Regions from separate parts of the Bradyrhizobium sp. AZCC 1588 genome, predicted to be linked through region 4. Evidence: predicted binding sites of a transcription regulator. Region 4 holds the regulator's gene; each other region holds the start of a gene.

Region 1 (4,342 bases), 3.0 Mb from region 4:
GCGGGAAGCCGCCCCGTCAGCGTCATGTGGAAGCGAAATTCTTCGAAGACGTAAGGGTAGCCCCAGCGGTCGAGATAGTCGCGCTGCCGTGGCGTCAGCGCCTCCGGACTTCGCCGCGCGCGATCTTCCGGGCTGAGGGGAGCGCGGAACGGATCGAATGCCCTGGTCGCCTGGGCGGCAAGCAGGTCGAGATCTGCCGACGGTTCGGCGGGAATGACCGCAATGAAACCGCTGATCGAATCGACGACCGGTTGGATCACGGGCACTGGCCGGGCCAGATCGGCGAACAATTCGCATGCCGCAGCAAGCTGTGCCTCGGCCTTGCCGTCGGCCAGCGCTATCGGCGCCTTCAGCGTGGCGTGAAAGCCGTATTTGCGCGGATCGCGCGTCAGCTCGCGCCAGTCCGATGGGAGTCCGTCCGGAAAGGGCAGGTCTTCGCCGCTCAGGGCATCGTAGCCGAGCAGAGAGCCGCCTAACCGGTCGAGCGCGCTGCCGGGCGAGGCGGTATAATAGATTGCGTAACGGGGGTAATTTGCCATTGCGCCAGAATAGGGCCGCCTCACGCGGCTGCAACCGCCTTGCGTGGTGCTGTGGACGAATGGACGAGACGGTTCGCCTCCGTCAGATGTACGAGACGCCCCGCGGCAATGACTGCGACTACCCGCGGCCGCAGCGGCACTGTGTCATCGACGAGAAGGATGTCGGCACGCTGCCCCGCGGCGAGCGTGCCGCGATCGGTGAGGCCGGCGGCGCGTGCCGGTGCCGCCGAGATCAATTGCCATGCCGCGCCCAGCGGCAGAACGGCGTCGGTCGCAAGCCGGAATGCCGCCAATAGCGGCGCCGGATAATAATAGTCCGACGCAAGCACCGAACAGAGGCCCTTGGCGATCATGTCGGAGGCCCTGGTCCAGCCGGTATGGCTGCCGCCGCGCACCACATTGGGCGCGCCAAACACGATGAAGTCACCGGCCTCGGCAGCATCGCGTGCGGTTTCCTCGTTGACCGGAAATTCGGCGATTGCAACGCCCTGCGCACGAAAGGCCTGCCGCTTCGCCGGGCTCTCGTCATCATGCGAGAGCATCCGGACACCCGCCGCGCGCGCTGCCTGCGCCAGCTGGGTGATCGAAGCCGGCACGTCGTGGCCGCGGGAAACCACACGTTCCACCAGGCGATCGAACGCCTCATTGCTGAGGCCTGTGCGTTCGACCATTCGGCTGCGCTTTTGCGGCTTGGCGAGGCTGGCGACCGTCGAGTCCATATGGTCGTTGAAGGCGAACAGGTCGACGCGTCCTTCCGACAGCCAGTCGATGATTTCGCTTTCTGCGTCGAGATTGTAGGTCTCGTGACGCAAGTGGAAGCGAGTGTCGGCGGCGAGCTGCGGCCGCATCTGCTCGATCGCCTCCAGCAAGCGCCTGGCATTGTCGGCGCTGCGCAGGCGGGGCTCCCACGACCAGGTCGTGGCATGGTAGACGGTCGTGATCCCGTTGCTGATCGCCTGCCGGTCGCTGTCAACAAGCGCCACATCGATCGGGAAGTCGACCCCGGGGCGCGGCATCATCTGCCGCTCGAAGGCATCGCCATGCAGATCGACAATGCCCGGCAATACCAGGAGGCCATCGGCATTGACGCCGCCGATGCTGTGGTTGCTGTACGCAGCTACAGCTGCGATCTCGCGGCCAGCGATCCGCAATGAGGTTTCGACGATTTCGTGGCCGAGCAGGGCCCGGCCACCTTCGATGAACAGTTCGGTCACGATGCGGCGCTCTGGTTGAATGGACGGCGCGTAGCTGCTGCGGCAGCTTCGTACTTTTCGAGAAAGCCCTCTACATCGAGCTTGCGGAAATCGGGCAGGGCGTAGCGCAGCATCTCATGGCCCCAATCCCACCACGCGAGTTCCGCAAGCCGCCCGGCAATGGATTCCGGAAAGCGCCGCTTGATCGGCCGTGCCGGATTGCCTGCAACGATCGTATAGGCGGGGACATCCTTGGTCACGATGGCGCCGGCCGCGACCACCGCGCCGGTGCCGATCGAGCGGCCGGGCAGAATAACCGCGCCGTGGCCGATCCAGACGTCATGGCCGATATGGACGTGATGCTTGCGGCGCCAAGCAAAAAACTCGGCATCGTCGCTCTCGCCCGAAAAGTAGCTGCTGGCACGGTAGGTGAAATGCGCCTGCGAGGCCCGGTGCATCGGATGATTACCCGGGTTGATGCGTGTCATCGCCGCGATCGAACAGAATTTCCCGATCGTCGTGTAGGTGATCTGCGAGTCGTTCACGACGTAGGAATAATCGGCCATCGCGACTTCGAGCAGAATGGTCCGGGCGCCGACCTCGGTGTAGGCGCCAAGCTGGCAGTCGCGCACTGACGCGGTGGGGTCGACCAATGGTTCAGTGGAAAGCATCTTGCCGGCCATCGGTAACGTCCATCAACAATTGGGGGAAAGGGGCACCCGCTCGTCTTCGATGCGCTTGATGACAGGATCATGACGGACACATGACGCCAGCCGCTGCTGTGGACGAACGCCGCAGCGCAGCACTCGTGTCACACAACTGTAAGATCGAGCCGCTAGCGATGCTTCACGATCGGAATTCTGGAGCAGTGCATGCTGGTGGTAGAGGGTTTGACGTGCCGGTTTGGCACCAAGGCCGCGGTGGACAATGCGTCATTTTCGATCCAGCCCGGCAGCTTCGTCGGCGTGATCGGCCGCTCCGGCGCCGGCAAGTCGACGCTGCTGCGGATGATCAACCGCCTCGCCGAGCCTTCCGAGGGACGCATCCTGTTCGAAGGCGTCGACGTGACCGCGCTGCGCGGCAAGGATTTGCGGCAATGGCGCGCGCGCTCCGCGATGATCTTCCAGCAGTTCAATCTGGTCGGCCGGCTCGATGTCCTAACCAATGTACTGATGGGGCGGTTGGCTGAAATTCCGTCCTGGCGCTCGCTGACCCAGCTTTGGCCCGAAGAGGACAGGGCGCTGGCAATGTCGGCACTGGAGCAGTTCGATATGGCGGCGATCGCCGCCCAGCGCGCCGACCAGCTTTCCGGTGGTCAGCAGCAGCGCGTCGCGATCGCCCGCGCACTGGTGCAGGAGCCCGACATCATTCTCGCCGATGAGCCGATCGCCTCGCTTGATCCCCGCAACACGCGGATCGTGATGGACGCGCTGCTGCGCATCAACAAGCATTTCGGCATCACCGTGATCTGCAACCTGCATTCGCTCGACCTGGCGCGGACGTACTGCGACCGCCTGATCGGCATGGCGGCCGGGCGGGTGGTGTTCGACGGCGCGCCGGAGACGCTGACCGATCGCATCGCGCGCGAGCTCTATGACCTCGAAGCCAATGACGTCATGGGCATCGCGCCTGCGCCGGCGCCCGATGGAGTAGCCGTTCCGGAACTCGGCACCGCTGCTGCGGCCTGAAGCTGGCATCCGTTTCGACCGTCGATCCATGTGACCTCGAACTCGTAATAGGACCAGTTCATGATGTTCAATCGTCGGTTTGTTCTCGCCGCTGCGCTGGCCGCAATAGCTTCCGCGGCTTCGGCGCAGGAATGGAAAGCGAAGTATCCCGAATTGGTGATGGCGTTGGTGCCGGCCGAGAACGCAACCGGGGTTCTGGCGCGCGTTGGACCTTTTGCTGAGTATCTAACGAATGAACTCGGCGTGAAAGTCACGTTACGTGTCGCCAACGACTATACGGCGGTGATCGAGGGCCAGAAGACCCGGCAAATCCATATCGGCCAGTATGGGCCCGGCTCCTATGCGCGAGCCAACACCGTATCCGGCGGCAACGTTGTCCCGTTCGCGACCCTGCGCAGTTCGGGTGGCGTGATTGGATACTACTCCGTGATCTATGTGCGCGCCGACAGCCCATACAAATCCATCGATGATCTCAAAGGAAAGACGTTGGGGCTGGTCGATGTTGAATCGACCTCCGGTTCCAAAGCGCCGACTTTCTTTTTGGCCGACCAGGGCTTCCCAATCGAAAAGCATTTCAAGTTGGCTCAGCCAACCGGCAGCCACGAAAACGCTATCTTCGCGTTGGCGAACGGAACGGTCGACGCGGCGGCCAACTGGTGGAACGGCGAGGACGACTCGAATCTGGTCCGAATGCTCACCAAGGGCATGCTGAAGAAGCCCGACGGCACACCGATGACGAAGGCCGATTTCCGCGTCATCTGGAAATCACCGCTGCTGCCGGGGTCACCCTTTGCGCTGCTTGCTGACATGCCCGAGGACCTCAAGTCCGCGATCATTCAGGCCTTCCTGGCTGCGCCCAAAAAGAACAAGGCTGCCTTCGACGCATTGACCGACGGCAAGGTTGAGAATTTTGCGCGCGTCT
Region 2 (4,342 bases), 2.0 Mb from region 4:
TCTCGCGGTCCGCGCCGCCCCGGTGAAAGACTCGACCGCGTTCCTCGAGGCGAACTTCAAGCAGAACGAGGACGCGCCGCTATTGCCCGGCCGAGTCTCGATCTACCGCGATGGCGTGTTCGTCGGCCGCGGGCAGATGGCCGCCGCGGCCAAGGACGAGACCGTGCGGCTCGGCTTCGGCGCCGACGACAAGATCAAGATCGAACGCGCGGTTCTCAAGCGCAACGAGGGATCGGCCGGCCTGATCGTGACGACGTCGAAGACCGACGAGCGCACGTTCAAGACCACCGTGCGCAACGGCCATGATTTCCCGATCCGGATCGCGGTCGAGGATCAGTTGCCGGTCAGCGAGAACGAGGAAATCCAGGTCGAGATGCTGTCGTCCACGACGCCGCCGACCGCAAGCAACATCCGCGACAGACGCGGCGTGCTGGAATGGGCGTTCGAGGCCAAGCCCGGCGAGGTGAGGGATATCAACTTCGCGTGGCGCATACGCTGGCCCAAGGACAAGGGCGTGGTGATGGTGCCGGCGGGCTAGCGATACTCGCGTTCCCCGGCTGCTGTGCAGCGCGCCGCACTTGCGGCGTGGTGCACTGCTGAGCCGGGGTCCATGCGTTGGGATAGTGGGTCCCGGCTCTGCGGAGCAGCGTTGCCGGACGATGCTTCGCATCGCCTAGGCTGCTCCGCGTCCGGGACACGAAGGCTGGCGAAGAGTTGCTTGCTCTTGCTCGCGCGCAACTTCGCTTCCCAGCCAAACACTCTGCGAATACTCGTCACTTCGCCTTCAAGAACTCCCCCACCTCCAGCAGCACGAACTCGTTGTCGTCAGCCTTGTTGGGATCGCGGCTCGACGAGAATGGCAGGTTGTTGTCGTTGCCGACGATGATGTGGGTGTCGTCGATCCGATCAACGTTCTCGATGGTGAAGAAGGGGAACGTCAGCACGCCGTCATTGAGCGGCTTGCGCGCCTTCTTGTCGGGATCCTTGATCTTCATCAGGTCGACATAGGCGATCTTGCGCACCGGCTTGCCGACATTGGCGTCGGAGAGTTCGATCTTGTAGACGCGTTTGAATTTGGCGAGGTCCGGAAAACAGTTCTCGCCGCGCTGGCCGGCCGGGCAGGCCTTGTCGGCGGTGCCTTCGCCATTGTCGCGCTCGATGATCAGGCCGTTTGAGGCGTTGATCATGTTGAAATCGCCGATGGCGTGGCCGTTCTGCTCGAACACATAGTGCCAATAGCGGCCGGTGAATTTTTCGGCTGCGACGTCGAATTCGAGGATCCGCGCGGCTTCCTTGCCGTCGACCTTCTCAAAGTCCTTCTTCTCGGCATTCCACAGCGGGCCCTCGAGCAGGCCATAGAGGAACTTGCCGTCCTTCGAGCCGGCAAAACCTTCATAGCCCTTGGAGCGGCGGAGGTTGACGGTGGTGTAGCTCGCGCCTGGAGCTGCAGGCGACTGCACCGACCAATGATCGGGCGAGCGCACCGGCTTGCCGTCGGCGGTGGTTTCGAACACCGCCAGGACCTTGCCGGTCTTGTCGGCCTTCAGCACATAGGGCCCGAACTCGTCGCCGATCCAGAAGGTGTCTCCGATGATCTGAAAACCTTCGGTGTCGAAATCGGCGCCGGTGAGATAGCGCTTGGCGGTGTCTTCATGGAGGATGCGGAACGGCACCTTCTTGTCGGGATCGTGCAGGAAGACGGTTTCCTGTCGCTCGATCTTGCCGCTCGCCCAGTCGATCTTGTGACGGTTCAGATACAGCATCGAGTCGGCCGAGTTGTAGCGCGAGCCCATGCCGTTGTCGGTGAGCACCCAGAACGAGCCGTCCGGCATCACCTTGATGCCGGAATGGCCCTGCAGCGGCTGGCCCTTGAACGGCAGCGAAACGCCGGTCGGGCGTTCGTAGGACTTGCCCGTCACGGTGCCCAGAGCGTCGACGCGGCGGCCGGTGGTGTATTTGCCTGATGTCTTGAGATCGTCAGGCGCATCAGCGGGCGCGTCGATAAAGGTCTGCGCCGGCAGCACGGCGTGGCCCTTCAGCGTGGCGGGAAACTCGCCTTCACCTTGAGCGAAGGCAGCGCCGGCCAGAAACATGGATGCGACGGAGCAGAGCAATGACACGCGCATGGCGGATCTCCTGTTGAATAGCGATGCGGTGTGTCTTGCGCAGCGGCTGTTACAGCCGGCTGACAGTTTTGTGAAAGCCGCGTAACGGCGTTGGATAAGGCTGCGGTTTAGGTGTTACTGCGCTGCAGCCGGCCGCATGGTTTGCGGCAGCAGGAACGGCACGCCGGCGTCAGTATAGTCGATCTTCACATCGACCTCAAAAATCCGGCGGATGGTCTCGGCCGTGATCGCATCGCTGCGGCCGCCATCGACGGCGAGCTTACCCCGATGCAAGAGCACGATGCGGTCGGCGAACCGCATGGCGAGATTGAGGTCATGCAGCACGGCGATGACGGCCGTGCCGTTCTGCGCGCGCCGCCTTGCGGTTTCCACCAAGTCGATCTGGTGGCGCATGTCGAGGCTCGAGGTCGGCTCGTCCAGCAGCAAGAGGCCCGGCCCATGCTGCGCCTCGCCGCAGGCGAGCTGCACCAGCACGCGGGCGAAATGCGCACGCTGCTGTTCGCCGCCGGAGAGCGTCGGTAATTGCCGTTGGCTGAAATGCGCCAGATCGACCTCACCGAGCGCCGCATCGACCAGCCGTTGCGCGGCGGCGCGGCCGGCATCACCCGCGCCCATATGAACGATCTCCTCGACCGTGAACGGGAAGGTGACGTTGACATGCTGCGACAGCATCGCGCGGTGGAAAGCGAGAAGGCGCGGCGGATAGCTTTGAATGTCGCGCTGCTTCAGCCTGATCTGGCCGCGCGTCGGGCGGAGATCGCCGGACAGCATTCGCAGCAGCGTCGATTTGCCGGCGCCGTTGGGGCCGACGATCGCGACCATATCGCCGGGGGTAACGCAAAGATCGATGCCATCGACCAGTGTGGCGCCGCCAACGACCATTGAAGCCGACTGCGCTTCGAGAATGACGGTCATAGCGAAACCAGCCCGCGCTGGCGGAGCAGCATCGCCAGAAAGAACGGCGCGCCGATCGCAGCCGTCAGGATGCCGATCGGCATTTCCGCGGGCGCGACGATGGTGCGGGCCAGCGTATCGGCGCCCACCAGCAGCACCGCGCCCAGCAGCATGGAAGCGGGCAGCAGCAACCGGTGCGCCGGCCCGATCACCAGCCGCAACAGATGCGGCACCACGATGCCGATAAAGCCGACGACGCCGCAGACCGAAACCGCCACACCCGTCATCGCCGACACCAATATGATCGAAATCCGCTTCAGCCGTTCGACGTCGACACCGCTATGGAACGCCTCGGCCTCGCCGAGCACCAGCACGTCGAGCCCACGCGCAATCGAGAGGCAGGCGATAGCGGCGCACCCCAGCACCGGCGCCAGCGTGGCGAGCTTGGGCCAGGTCGCGCCGCTCAGCGAGCCCAATAGCCAGAACGTGATGTCGCGCAACTGGCGATCGTCGGCGATGAAGACGAGGAGCCCGATGCCGGCATTGGCGATGGCGGCGATGGCAATGCCGGCCAGCAGGAAAATCGCGATCGACGTCCGCCCGGAGCGGCTCGCGATCGAATAAAGGATGACGGTGGTCGCGAGCGAACCGGCGAAGGCCGCGATCGGCAGCAACTGATGCTGCATGAAGCGGAAGTTCTGGCCGATCTGGCTGTCGGTGAAGACGATCGCAGCCGCCGCCGCCAGCGCGCCGCCGGAGGAAACGCCGACCAGTGCGGGGTCGGCGAGGGGGTTGCGAAACAGCCCCTGCATGATAGCGCCCGATGCCGCGAGCAGCGCTCCGATCATCGCGGCCGCGCCGATCCGTGGAATTCGGATCGACCACAGCACGAGCTGGTCGCGCGCGAGGCTTGGACCGGCCCCAGCGTCACCCCACAGGCCGAGCGCGGCCGGCAGCCGCGCCAGCGGAATTCCGGCGGCGCCAACCGTCAACGCGATCAGCGCTGCGCCGGCCAGCGCGGCGAACAGGCAGATGAGGGTCACTGAGGCCGGAGGGCGCAACGCGTATCCGCTGCGGCGCTTGGCGTTACCCTCGGTCAGAACGGTCATTTCCGGCAGTCGGCGTTGAGTGCCGCAGGCTTGAATTTCTCGGCCTGCGGCGCCAGTGCCGGATAGAGCTTGATCGAGAGGTCGCGGGCGGCGGCCGCCGTGCGCGGCCCGAAGCCGAGCAGATAGAGGCCTTCCATCGAGATGAAGGCCTTGTTCGCCGCAACAGGGGTCAGCGCGAAAGCCGGATGAAGATACACCGTCTCCGCGACCACC
Region 3 (4,342 bases), 1.7 Mb from region 4:
GCGGCGTGATGCGCCTCGCGATGGCCGGCGCGGAGCGAGAGGCCGTGATCGTCATAGTCCTTGGGCTCGGCGACGATGACCTGCGCTTGCGGAAATTTTGCCTTCACGGCCGTCGCGACGCCAGCGATCAGCCCGCCACCAGAGGCCGGCGCTACCACGATATCGGGCACGAGCCCGAGCGCTGTCATGTCCTCGGCGATCTCGCGGCCCGCAGTACCCTGCCCTGCAATGACGAAGGGATCGTCATACGGCCGGACCAGCGTCGCACCGCGTTTGCCGGCGATACCGTTGGCGATCGCTTCGCGGTCCTCCTTGTCGCGGTCGTAGAGCACCACCTCCGCGCCATAGCCCTTGGTGCGCTCGCGCTTGGTGACCGGAGAGTCCGCCGGCATCACGATGGTGGCCTGCATGTTGAGGATCTGCGCCGCCGCCGCCACCCCTTGGGCGTGGTTGCCGGAAGAGAATGCGACCACCCCGCCGCCGCGCTTGTCCTGCGGGATCGAGGCCAGCTTGTTGAAGGCGCCGCGGAACTTGAACGATCCGGTCCGCTGCAGCATTTCGGGCTTCAGAAAGACCTTGGTCCCGACGCGCTCGTTGAGAACGGGGAACGACAACAGCGGCGTCCGCACCGCAAACGGGCCGACTACTCGCGCCGCCGCGTCGATATCTGCAGCACCGACCGGTGCCGTTGAGGCTTTTTCCGTCATGCGCACTTTGTATCGCGCAAGCGGACCGGCGGGCAATACAGATTCAGGTGATATCAGGCGGCGAAATGCGGGTCCTTGGCCGCAAATTCGACCAGCTCGCCTTCCGGCTGCAGGGGACCAAGGTTGAGGGCATGGTCGACAAAAACCCGTGCCGAGGCCTGCCAGGTATGGGCGGCGGCAAATTCCACGCATTCTTCTCGCGAAATCTGCAGCGCCTCCAGGCAGGCCGTGCGCAAATCCTCGTTCAGCACGCCAACCGGCGCCGAGCCGATCACGTCGCGGGGACCGGTGACCGGAAAAGCCGCGACCGGCAAGCCGCTGGCCAGCGCTTCCAGCAGCACCAAGCCAAACGTGTCGGTCTTGCTGGGAAAGACGAAAATATCGGCCGCCGCGTAGATTTCGGCCAGTTCCTCGCCATGCCGCGCGCCGAGGAACACGGCGTCGGGATATTTCCGTTCCAGCGCCATCCGGGCCGGCCCGTCGCCAACCACGAGCTTGGTGCCGGGCAGATCGAGATCGAGGAAGGCCTCGAGATTCTTTTCGACCGCGAGGCGGCCGACACTGAGATATACCGGCGTCGGAAGGCAGAGATCGGCGCTGCGCGGATGGAACAGCGAGGTATCGACGCCGCGCGACCACAGCACCACGTTGCGAAAGCCGCGCAGGCGCAGCTCAGCCGCAAGCGCCGGCGTTGCGGCCATCACTGCCCGGCTCGGCCGGTGGAAGGCACGCAGCGCCCACCAAACCCAGGATTCCGGAATTGGCGAGCGCGCCGAGACATATTCCGGAAACCGGGTGTGAAAGCTCGTGGTGAACGGCAAGCCGCGCTTGCGGCAATAGCGCCGCACCAACAGCCCGATCGGCCCTTCGGTCGCGATATGAATGCTGTCGGGCTTTGCCGCTTCGATCAGTTGCGCGATCTTGCCGGGAAGCGGCAGAGCCAGCCGCAAGTCGGGATAGCTCGGCATCGCAAAGGTGCGAAACGATTGCGGCGTCAGGAAACTCATCTCGACGCCAAGCCCCCTGGCCGCCTCCGCCAGCGCGGTCAGCGTGCGTACCACCCCGTTGACCTGGGGATGCCACGCATCGGTCGCGACCAGGATATGCGTCATGCCGCGCGCGCCGCGACGCGGGGAACGGGCGCCGCCCTTCGCTGCGGATCGGTCCAGATGATGATCTCGAACCGGCCGTCCTCGTGCTCAGCGAGCGCGGTGCAGCTTTCCACCCAGTCGCCGCAATTCATGTAGCGGATACCGTGCTCGTCGCGGATGGTGGCGTAGTGGATGTGGCCGCAGATCACGCCATCGGCGCCATGACGTCGCGCCTCGCCGGCCAGCGTCTGTTCAAACGCGCCGATGTAGTTCACGGCGTTCTTGACCTTCAGCTTCGCCCATTGCGACAGCGACCAATAGGGCACACCGAACATGCGGCGGAAGAAGTTGACGAGGCGATTCATCTGAATGGCGAAGTCGTAGGCCTTGTCGCCGAGATGGGCGAGCCAGCGCGCGTTCTGCACCACGAGATCGAAGATGTCGCCGTGGATGATGAGATAGCGCTTGCCGTCGACGCCGGTGTGGATGGTGTTTTCCACCACGTCGATGCCGCCGAAATGCGTGCCGTAGTAGTTGCGCAGGAACTCGTCGTGATTGCCCGGCACGTAGATGACCTTGGCGCCCTTGCGCGCCTTGCGCAGCATCTTCTGCACGAAGTCGTTGTGCGATTGCGGCCAGTACCAGCTCGACTTCAGCGCCCAGCCATCGACGATATCGCCGACGAGATAGATGGTGTCGGCGTCGTGGCTTTTGAGGAAGTCCAGCAAACGGTCGGCTTGCGAGCCGCGGGCTCCGAGATGGACGTCGGAGATGAACAAAGTACGAAAGCGCCGTTCGGGGCTCTCTTCACTCAAGGAGTCACTGCCCATATCTGTGCACCTACCAGATTTCTGTGACAGGGCGATGACTGATCACGCGACCTATAGCCCCACGAGAATCAATGCCGCGCCCTTGGCTCTCGCGGATAGCAGCGTGATGCGACAGGCAAGCGACACGGCGGCGGCGACAACTCAATGTCATCCCTGCGAACGCAGGGACATAACCACCGATGCTTACTGTGGAGAAGATAACAATCCGCTTGCTTCAATTGATAAGCCGCGGCGCGCGATGAGCGCGATTGCGCTCACGCTCTGGGTCCGTGCGTTCGCAGGGACGACAGTTCAGCTAATAAAACTTATGAAAATGGTGGATCGGGCCGTGACCGTGGCCGACGCTGAAGCGATCTGCCTCCGCAATCGCAGCGCTGACCCACGCCTTGGCGTTACGCACGGCGGTTTCCATGCCCTCGCCCTTCGCGAGCTCCGCCGCGATCGCCGAGGACAATGAGCAGCCGGTGCCATGGGTGTTTTTCGTCACAATGCGCGGCGCGGCCAGCGCGATGGTGCCGCTCGTGCCGATCAGATAGTCGACGCACTCGGCGCCCTCCCCGTGGCCGCCCTTGATCAGCACCGCCTTGCACCCCATGGCCAGCAATCGCCTGCCCTGGCTTTCGACGGCGGCCTCACCCGCAGCCACCGGTTCGTCGAGCAGCGCGGCGGCCTCAGGCAAATTGGGCGTAATGACCGAAGCAAGCGGAATGAGTTTTGTCCTGAGCGACTCGACCGCTTCCGCAGCCAGCAGCCGGTCGCCGGAGGTTGCGACCATCACAGGATCGAGCACGACGTGCTTCGGCGACCAGCGCTTGAGGCCGGCGACGATGGCGTCGATAACCGATGGCTGCGCCACCATGCCGATCTTGACCGCTCCGACGTCGAGATCGGAAAACACCGCATCGATCTGCGCGGTCACGAACTCCGCCGGCACCTGATGGATGCCGCTGACGCCTTCGGTATTCTGTGCAGTCAGCGCCGTGATCACGGAGGCGCCGTAGACACCGAGCGCGGCAAACGTCTTCAGGTCGGCCTGGATACCGGCTCCGCCAGAGGAATCGGAGCCGGCGATGGTCAGCGCGATCGGCGCCGTCATCGCAAGCCTCGTGCAAGTCGTAGGTTGAAGGCCATGGAATGTCCTACCGCGCCATGGCATCGGCAGCAAGCTGGCTTGCCATTATCAGCGGTTTTTGGCCTATTGGGACCAACCAATTCGGAGACGACAGCGATGGTTCCCTTCTTTGTCCAGTTCAAATGCAAACTCGGCCAATCCTATGCCGTCGCCAATGCGCTCGCGGAGGCCGAGATCGCCTCGGAGATCTATTCCACTGCCGGTGACTACGATCTGCTGGTCAAGTTCTACGTCGATAAGGACACCGACATTGGCCATTTCGTCAACGAGAGGGTGCAGGTGATTCCGGGTATCCAGGACACCCACACCATCATCACCTTCAAGGCGTTCGGCACGGGTTAGGCGTCGGCCCGCCTTCCCCAAGGCCGCGTCCCTGGTGCGGCCGATAGGCCCGCCTGCTTGTGAGGACGGGCTGCCAGCCCTGCCCGCCTGCCACGCCAATTGAGCGCCCCGACCGCAACGGATGGTTAACGACGTTAACCATGGCATGCTTTTGCCATAAGGGGATCATGCTACCGCCTTGATATTTTTGATTATCTGGGGCGTCGTCAATCGGAAGTTCCGCGGCGGGGACGGTCCGAG
Region 4 (4,342 bases):
CCATTGTTTTCGGCCTTCTGGCACTTGGACTCTTCGTTTATGGCTTCGGCACGGGACGCAGCATATTTACGGCGGGCCTCACACTGGCTTTGCTGATCCTGCCCATCATCATCGTTGCCACCCGTGAATCGATCCGGGCCGTGCCATGGAGCTTGCGCGAGGCGGCCTACGGGATTGGTGCAACGAAGTGGCAAGTCACCCAGGATCACGTCTTGCCGGCGGCAATTCCGGGCGTCCTGACCGGCGTCATCATCGGTATTTCGCGCGCGCTCGGCGAGACCGCGCCGCTGGTCACTATCGGTGCGCTTTCGTTCATCGCGTTCTTGCCGCCGGCCCCGATCAACGGTGAGTTTCCCTTCGTATCATTTGCCTGGTTGTTCGAAGGCTTCACCGTCCTGCCGATTCAGGCGTTCAATTGGGTGTCGCGTCCGGGCGCTGATTTCCATTCAAACGCGGCCGCCGCGGGCCTCGTTTTGATGGCGATCACGCTTATTTTGAATGGGGTCGCCATCTACTTCCGCTACCGGCTCCGAAAGAAACTGCAATGGTAAAACTCGATTGGCGCGCGCGTCCGGCAAATCCAGAGTTACGGAGTTTTCAATGAATACCCATAGCGCTCCAGCCATGTCGTCGGTGACGATTCCCGTATCCGGCGAAATGCCGGTGGGTCGGTCGAAAATCACCGCAAAGAACGTCAACGTCCATTACGGAGAGAAGCAGGCGCTCTTCGACGTTACGGTGAACATTCCGGAGAAATCCGTCACTTCGTTCATTGGCCCGTCGGGCTGCGGCAAATCGACGTTCTTGCGCTGCCTCAATCGAATGAACGATACTATCTTGACATGCCGCGTTACCGGCGACATTGAGATCGACAATACGAACATTTACGAGCGCGGGCTCGACGTAGTCCAGCTTCGTGCTCGCGTGGGTATGGTGTTCCAGAAACCCAACCCGTTTCCTAAATCAATCTACGATAATATTGCTTATGGACCTCGCATTCACGGGCTGGCGCGGAGTAAAAGCGACCTCGATCACATCGTTGAGACCAGTCTGAAGAGGGCGGGGCTTTTCGAGGAAGTGAAGGATCGGCTCCATGAAGCCGGTACCGGACTGTCGGGCGGCCAACAGCAGCGGTTGTGTATCGCTCGGGCCATTGCTGTCGGTCCGGAAGTCATTCTCATGGATGAGCCTTGCTCCGCGCTTGATCCGATCGCGACCGCTCGCATCGAGGAACTGATCGACGACCTGAAGGAAAACTTCACGATCATCATCGTCACTCACTCGATGCAGCAGGCCGCGCGCGTCTCGCAACGCACGGCGTTCTTTCATCTCGGCGTTCTGGTGGAAGAAGGTGTAACGCAGACGATCTTTACCAATCCGCGCGACAAGCGCACCCAGGACTACATCACGGGCCGGTTCGGCTAAGGAGAACAAGGATGGCGTCTGAACACACGGCCAAGGCATTCGACAGCGACCTCCAGGAATTGACTCGTCTGGTCGCCGAGATGGGCGGTCTGGCCGAGCGCATGATCACCGAATCCGTCGACGCGCTGGTGCGCCGCGACGTCGCGCTCGGCAAACGCGTCGTCGCCAACGACCTCGAGGTCGATCGTCTACAGCATCTGATCGAGGAGCGCGCGGTGCTGACCATCGCCCGCCGCCAGCCAATGGCGATCGATCTGCGCGAGATCGTCGGCGCGATGCGCGTTGCCACCGATCTGGAGCGGATCGGCGACCTCGCCAAGAACATGGGCAAGCGGGTCGCGGCGCTGGAGAACGATTTCCAGCCGCTGAAACTGATGCGTGGCCTCGAGCACATGACCGATCTGGTGCAGTCGCAGGTCAAGTCAGTGCTGGACGCCTATGCCGCGCACGATCTGCCGGCGGCGATGGCGGTGTGGAAGGGCGACGAGGAAGTCGACGCCATCTGCACCTCGCTGTTCCGCGAGCTCCTCACGTACATGATGGAGGATCCGCGCAACATCTCGTTCTGTATTCATTTGATGTTCTGCGCCAAGAATATCGAGCGGATCGGCGACCACGCCACCAACATCGCCGAAACCGTGTTCTACATGATCGAGGGACAGCAGATGCTCGACAAGCGCCCGAAGGGCGACATGACGACGTTTGCCACCACGGTGCCGAATACCTGACAAAGCGTTTTCAAGCGAAGTGGAGACCTGTTCGCGTGAAGATAACGCGTCAAATAGAAGAGGCTGATGCAAGATGAGCGCGCGCATAATGGTGGTCGAGGACGAGGAAGCGCTGACCACGTTGTTGCGCTACAACCTCGACGCCGAAGGCTATGATGTCGAAACCGTCGCCCGCGGCGACGATGCGGATACGCGGCTGAAGGAGCGCGTGCCCGATCTCGTCGTGCTCGACTGGATGCTGCCGGGGCTCTCCGGCATCGAGCTGTGCCGCCGCTTGAGGGCGCGCCCTGAAACCAAGCAATTGCCGATCATCATGCTGACCGCGCGCGGCGAGGAGAGCGAGCGGGTGCGGGGGCTTGCGACCGGCGCCGACGATTACATCGTCAAGCCGTTCTCGGTGCCGGAACTGCTGGCGCGCGTGAAGGGCCTGCTGCGCCGGGCGAGCCCCGAGCGGCTCGCCACCGTGCTGACCTATGGCGACATCGAACTCGACCGCGAAAAGCGCCGCGTCGCGCGCTCGGGCCGTCAGATCGATCTCGGCCCGACCGAGTATCGCCTGCTGGAATTTTTCCTCGAGCATCCCGGCCGCGTCTTCAGCCGCGAGCAGTTGCTCGACAGCGTCTGGGGTCGCGACATCTATATCGACGAGCGCACCGTCGACGTCCACATCGGCCGCCTGCGCAAACTGCTCAACCCCGGCCGCGAGCAGGATCCGATCCGCACCGTCCGTGGCGCCGGTTACGCGCTGGATGACCGGTTTGCGAAAGTGGAGCCGTAGCTGCGTTCGCTGCTATTTCCGCAAACTCCGGCGTCGTCCCCGCCTAGTGCGCAATTGCGCACGGGGCGCGGGGACCCATAACCACAAATCTCGATTGTTGAAATGCGCTGGAGCTCCAGCTCAGCATAACCACAGACACCTGTGGTTATGGGTCCCTGCGTTCGCAGGGACGACAACGTTGAGATAATCCCGCCCCTTACCTCGTCTGCTTCGGCTGCTGCCTCCGCCGATCGGCGGCGGGCTGGTAGGCGATGCGCGAGTGGTGGGCGCAATAGGGCAGGCCGGTGAGCGCCTTGCCGCCGCAGAAGAAGAATTCCGGGCTCGAGGGATCGCCGACCGGCCAGTGGCAGGTGGCCTCGTTCAGTTCGAGCAGCGACAGCCGCTGGCTCATCGGCACGACGTTGTCGAAGGCGATCGGATCCGGCTCCATCTCGACTTCGAAGGCGTGTGCCAGCGCGGTGTTGCCGCGCGAGACCGGGCGCGACACCCGCATCATCGGCTGGGCGGGGCGTGCCTTGCGCTGCCGCGGGGCGGCCGAGGAGGGGCTCTTGGCACGGCCGGAAAGGCCCAGCCGGTGCACTTTGCCGATCACGGCGTTTCGCGTCACATTTCCGAGTTCCGCGGCGATCTGGCTCGCCGACAATCCGGCTTCCCAGAGCTTCTTAAGCTGTTCGACGCGATCGTCGGACCAGGTCAAAACGGTCATCGTAATCTTCCCTTCGCATCGCGCCGGCCAATCGGGGGCAGCGCTGGCGAGTCATTCGTCTCAAAAATCCCTGCGGTCAGAATCCCTTAGCCCTCGCCGGACGCGCTAACCGCGCCGAACGTTTACGCCTGCACAAAAGGACTCTAAGGGATCAGAACTGCCGCACGAGATGTCGTACCCGACAGCCCAAAAGCTACAATATGGCGTGACTCGGGCGCAAGAGTCCGGGCCCGAACGTCCACATGTTCTGACAATCTAGGCATTTCACTGCGTGTTTTCCACCACACCGCAATCTTACGGATTTCAGCATCTTGCACTGCAGGAAAGGCCGTTCCGTGCGTGTTGACAGCGCTCCCCACCCACATAGAATACCTCTCACGTGCCGCCCTTAAGAGGCGGCACGTTTCGTTTTCGCAAGACCGGCTGTTGCCGCGTTCGCGCCAATGCACGCCCGCGGCAGGTCTCAAAGGCAGGTCTCAAACCTCAGTGATTGCCATGACCAATAGCGCCACGTCGCATCTGCTCCCCGTCTTCGCCAGGGTCGATCTCGGCTTCGAACGCGGCGAGGGCTGCTGGCTGACCGCCACCAATGGCGAGCGCTATTTGGACTTCACCTCGGGCGTCGCGGTGAATGCGCTCGGTCACTGCCATCCGCACCTGATCGCGGCGCTGCAGGAACAGTCGACGAAACTCTGGCACATGTCG

Evidence for each region. Region 4 encodes PhoB, which activates phosphate uptake and scavenging genes when phosphate is short. Its sites were predicted from a motif close to TGTCATNNANCTGTCAT; they were not measured.
Region 1: a site for PhoB is predicted at 2,485-2,501, ahead of phnC (phosphonate ABC transporter ATP-binding protein). Genes of this name have one in related genera too.
Region 2: a site for PhoB is predicted at 2,175-2,191, ahead of V1277_RS21005 (esterase-like activity of phytase family protein). Genes of this name have one in related genera too.
Region 3: a site for PhoB is predicted at 2,652-2,668, ahead of V1277_RS03795 (UDP-2,3-diacylglucosamine diphosphatase). Genes of this name have one in related genera too.

Annotation. Positions count from the first base shown of each region.
Region 1 is NZ_JAZHSC010000001.1:5,527,953-5,532,294, forward strand. It holds gene V1277_RS25705 (DUF1045 domain-containing protein) at 1-539, opposite strand, end outside; gene V1277_RS25710 (alpha-D-ribose 1-methylphosphonate 5-triphosphate diphosphatase) at 560-1,753, opposite strand; gene V1277_RS25715 (transferase hexapeptide repeat family protein) at 1,750-2,415, opposite strand; gene phnC (phosphonate ABC transporter ATP-binding protein) at 2,605-3,420, shown strand; gene phnD (phosphonate ABC transporter substrate-binding protein) at 3,484-4,342, shown strand, end outside.
Region 2 is NZ_JAZHSC010000001.1:4,471,840-4,476,181, forward strand. It holds gene V1277_RS21000 (mucoidy inhibitor MuiA family protein) at 1-538, shown strand, start outside; gene V1277_RS21005 (esterase-like activity of phytase family protein) at 774-2,126, opposite strand; gene V1277_RS21010 (heme ABC transporter ATP-binding protein) at 2,241-3,041, opposite strand; gene V1277_RS21015 (FecCD family ABC transporter permease) at 3,038-4,129, opposite strand; gene V1277_RS21020 (heme/hemin ABC transporter substrate-binding protein) at 4,126-4,342, opposite strand, start outside.
Region 3 is NZ_JAZHSC010000001.1:778,544-782,885, forward strand. It holds gene V1277_RS03785 (threonine ammonia-lyase) at 1-707, opposite strand, end outside; gene V1277_RS03790 (glycosyltransferase family 4 protein) at 761-1,819, opposite strand; gene V1277_RS03795 (UDP-2,3-diacylglucosamine diphosphatase) at 1,816-2,628, opposite strand; gene thiD (bifunctional hydroxymethylpyrimidine kinase/phosphomethylpyrimidine kinase) at 2,924-3,724, opposite strand; gene V1277_RS03805 (Lrp/AsnC ligand binding domain-containing protein) at 3,857-4,102, shown strand.
Region 4 is NZ_JAZHSC010000001.1:2,506,904-2,511,245, reverse strand. It holds gene pstA (phosphate ABC transporter permease PstA) at 1-551, shown strand, start outside; gene pstB (phosphate ABC transporter ATP-binding protein PstB) at 658-1,425, shown strand; gene phoU (phosphate signaling complex protein PhoU) at 1,437-2,153, shown strand; gene phoB (phosphate regulon transcriptional regulator PhoB) at 2,227-2,931, shown strand; gene V1277_RS11745 (GcrA family cell cycle regulator) at 3,128-3,637, opposite strand; gene V1277_RS11740 (aspartate aminotransferase family protein) at 4,133-4,342, shown strand, end outside.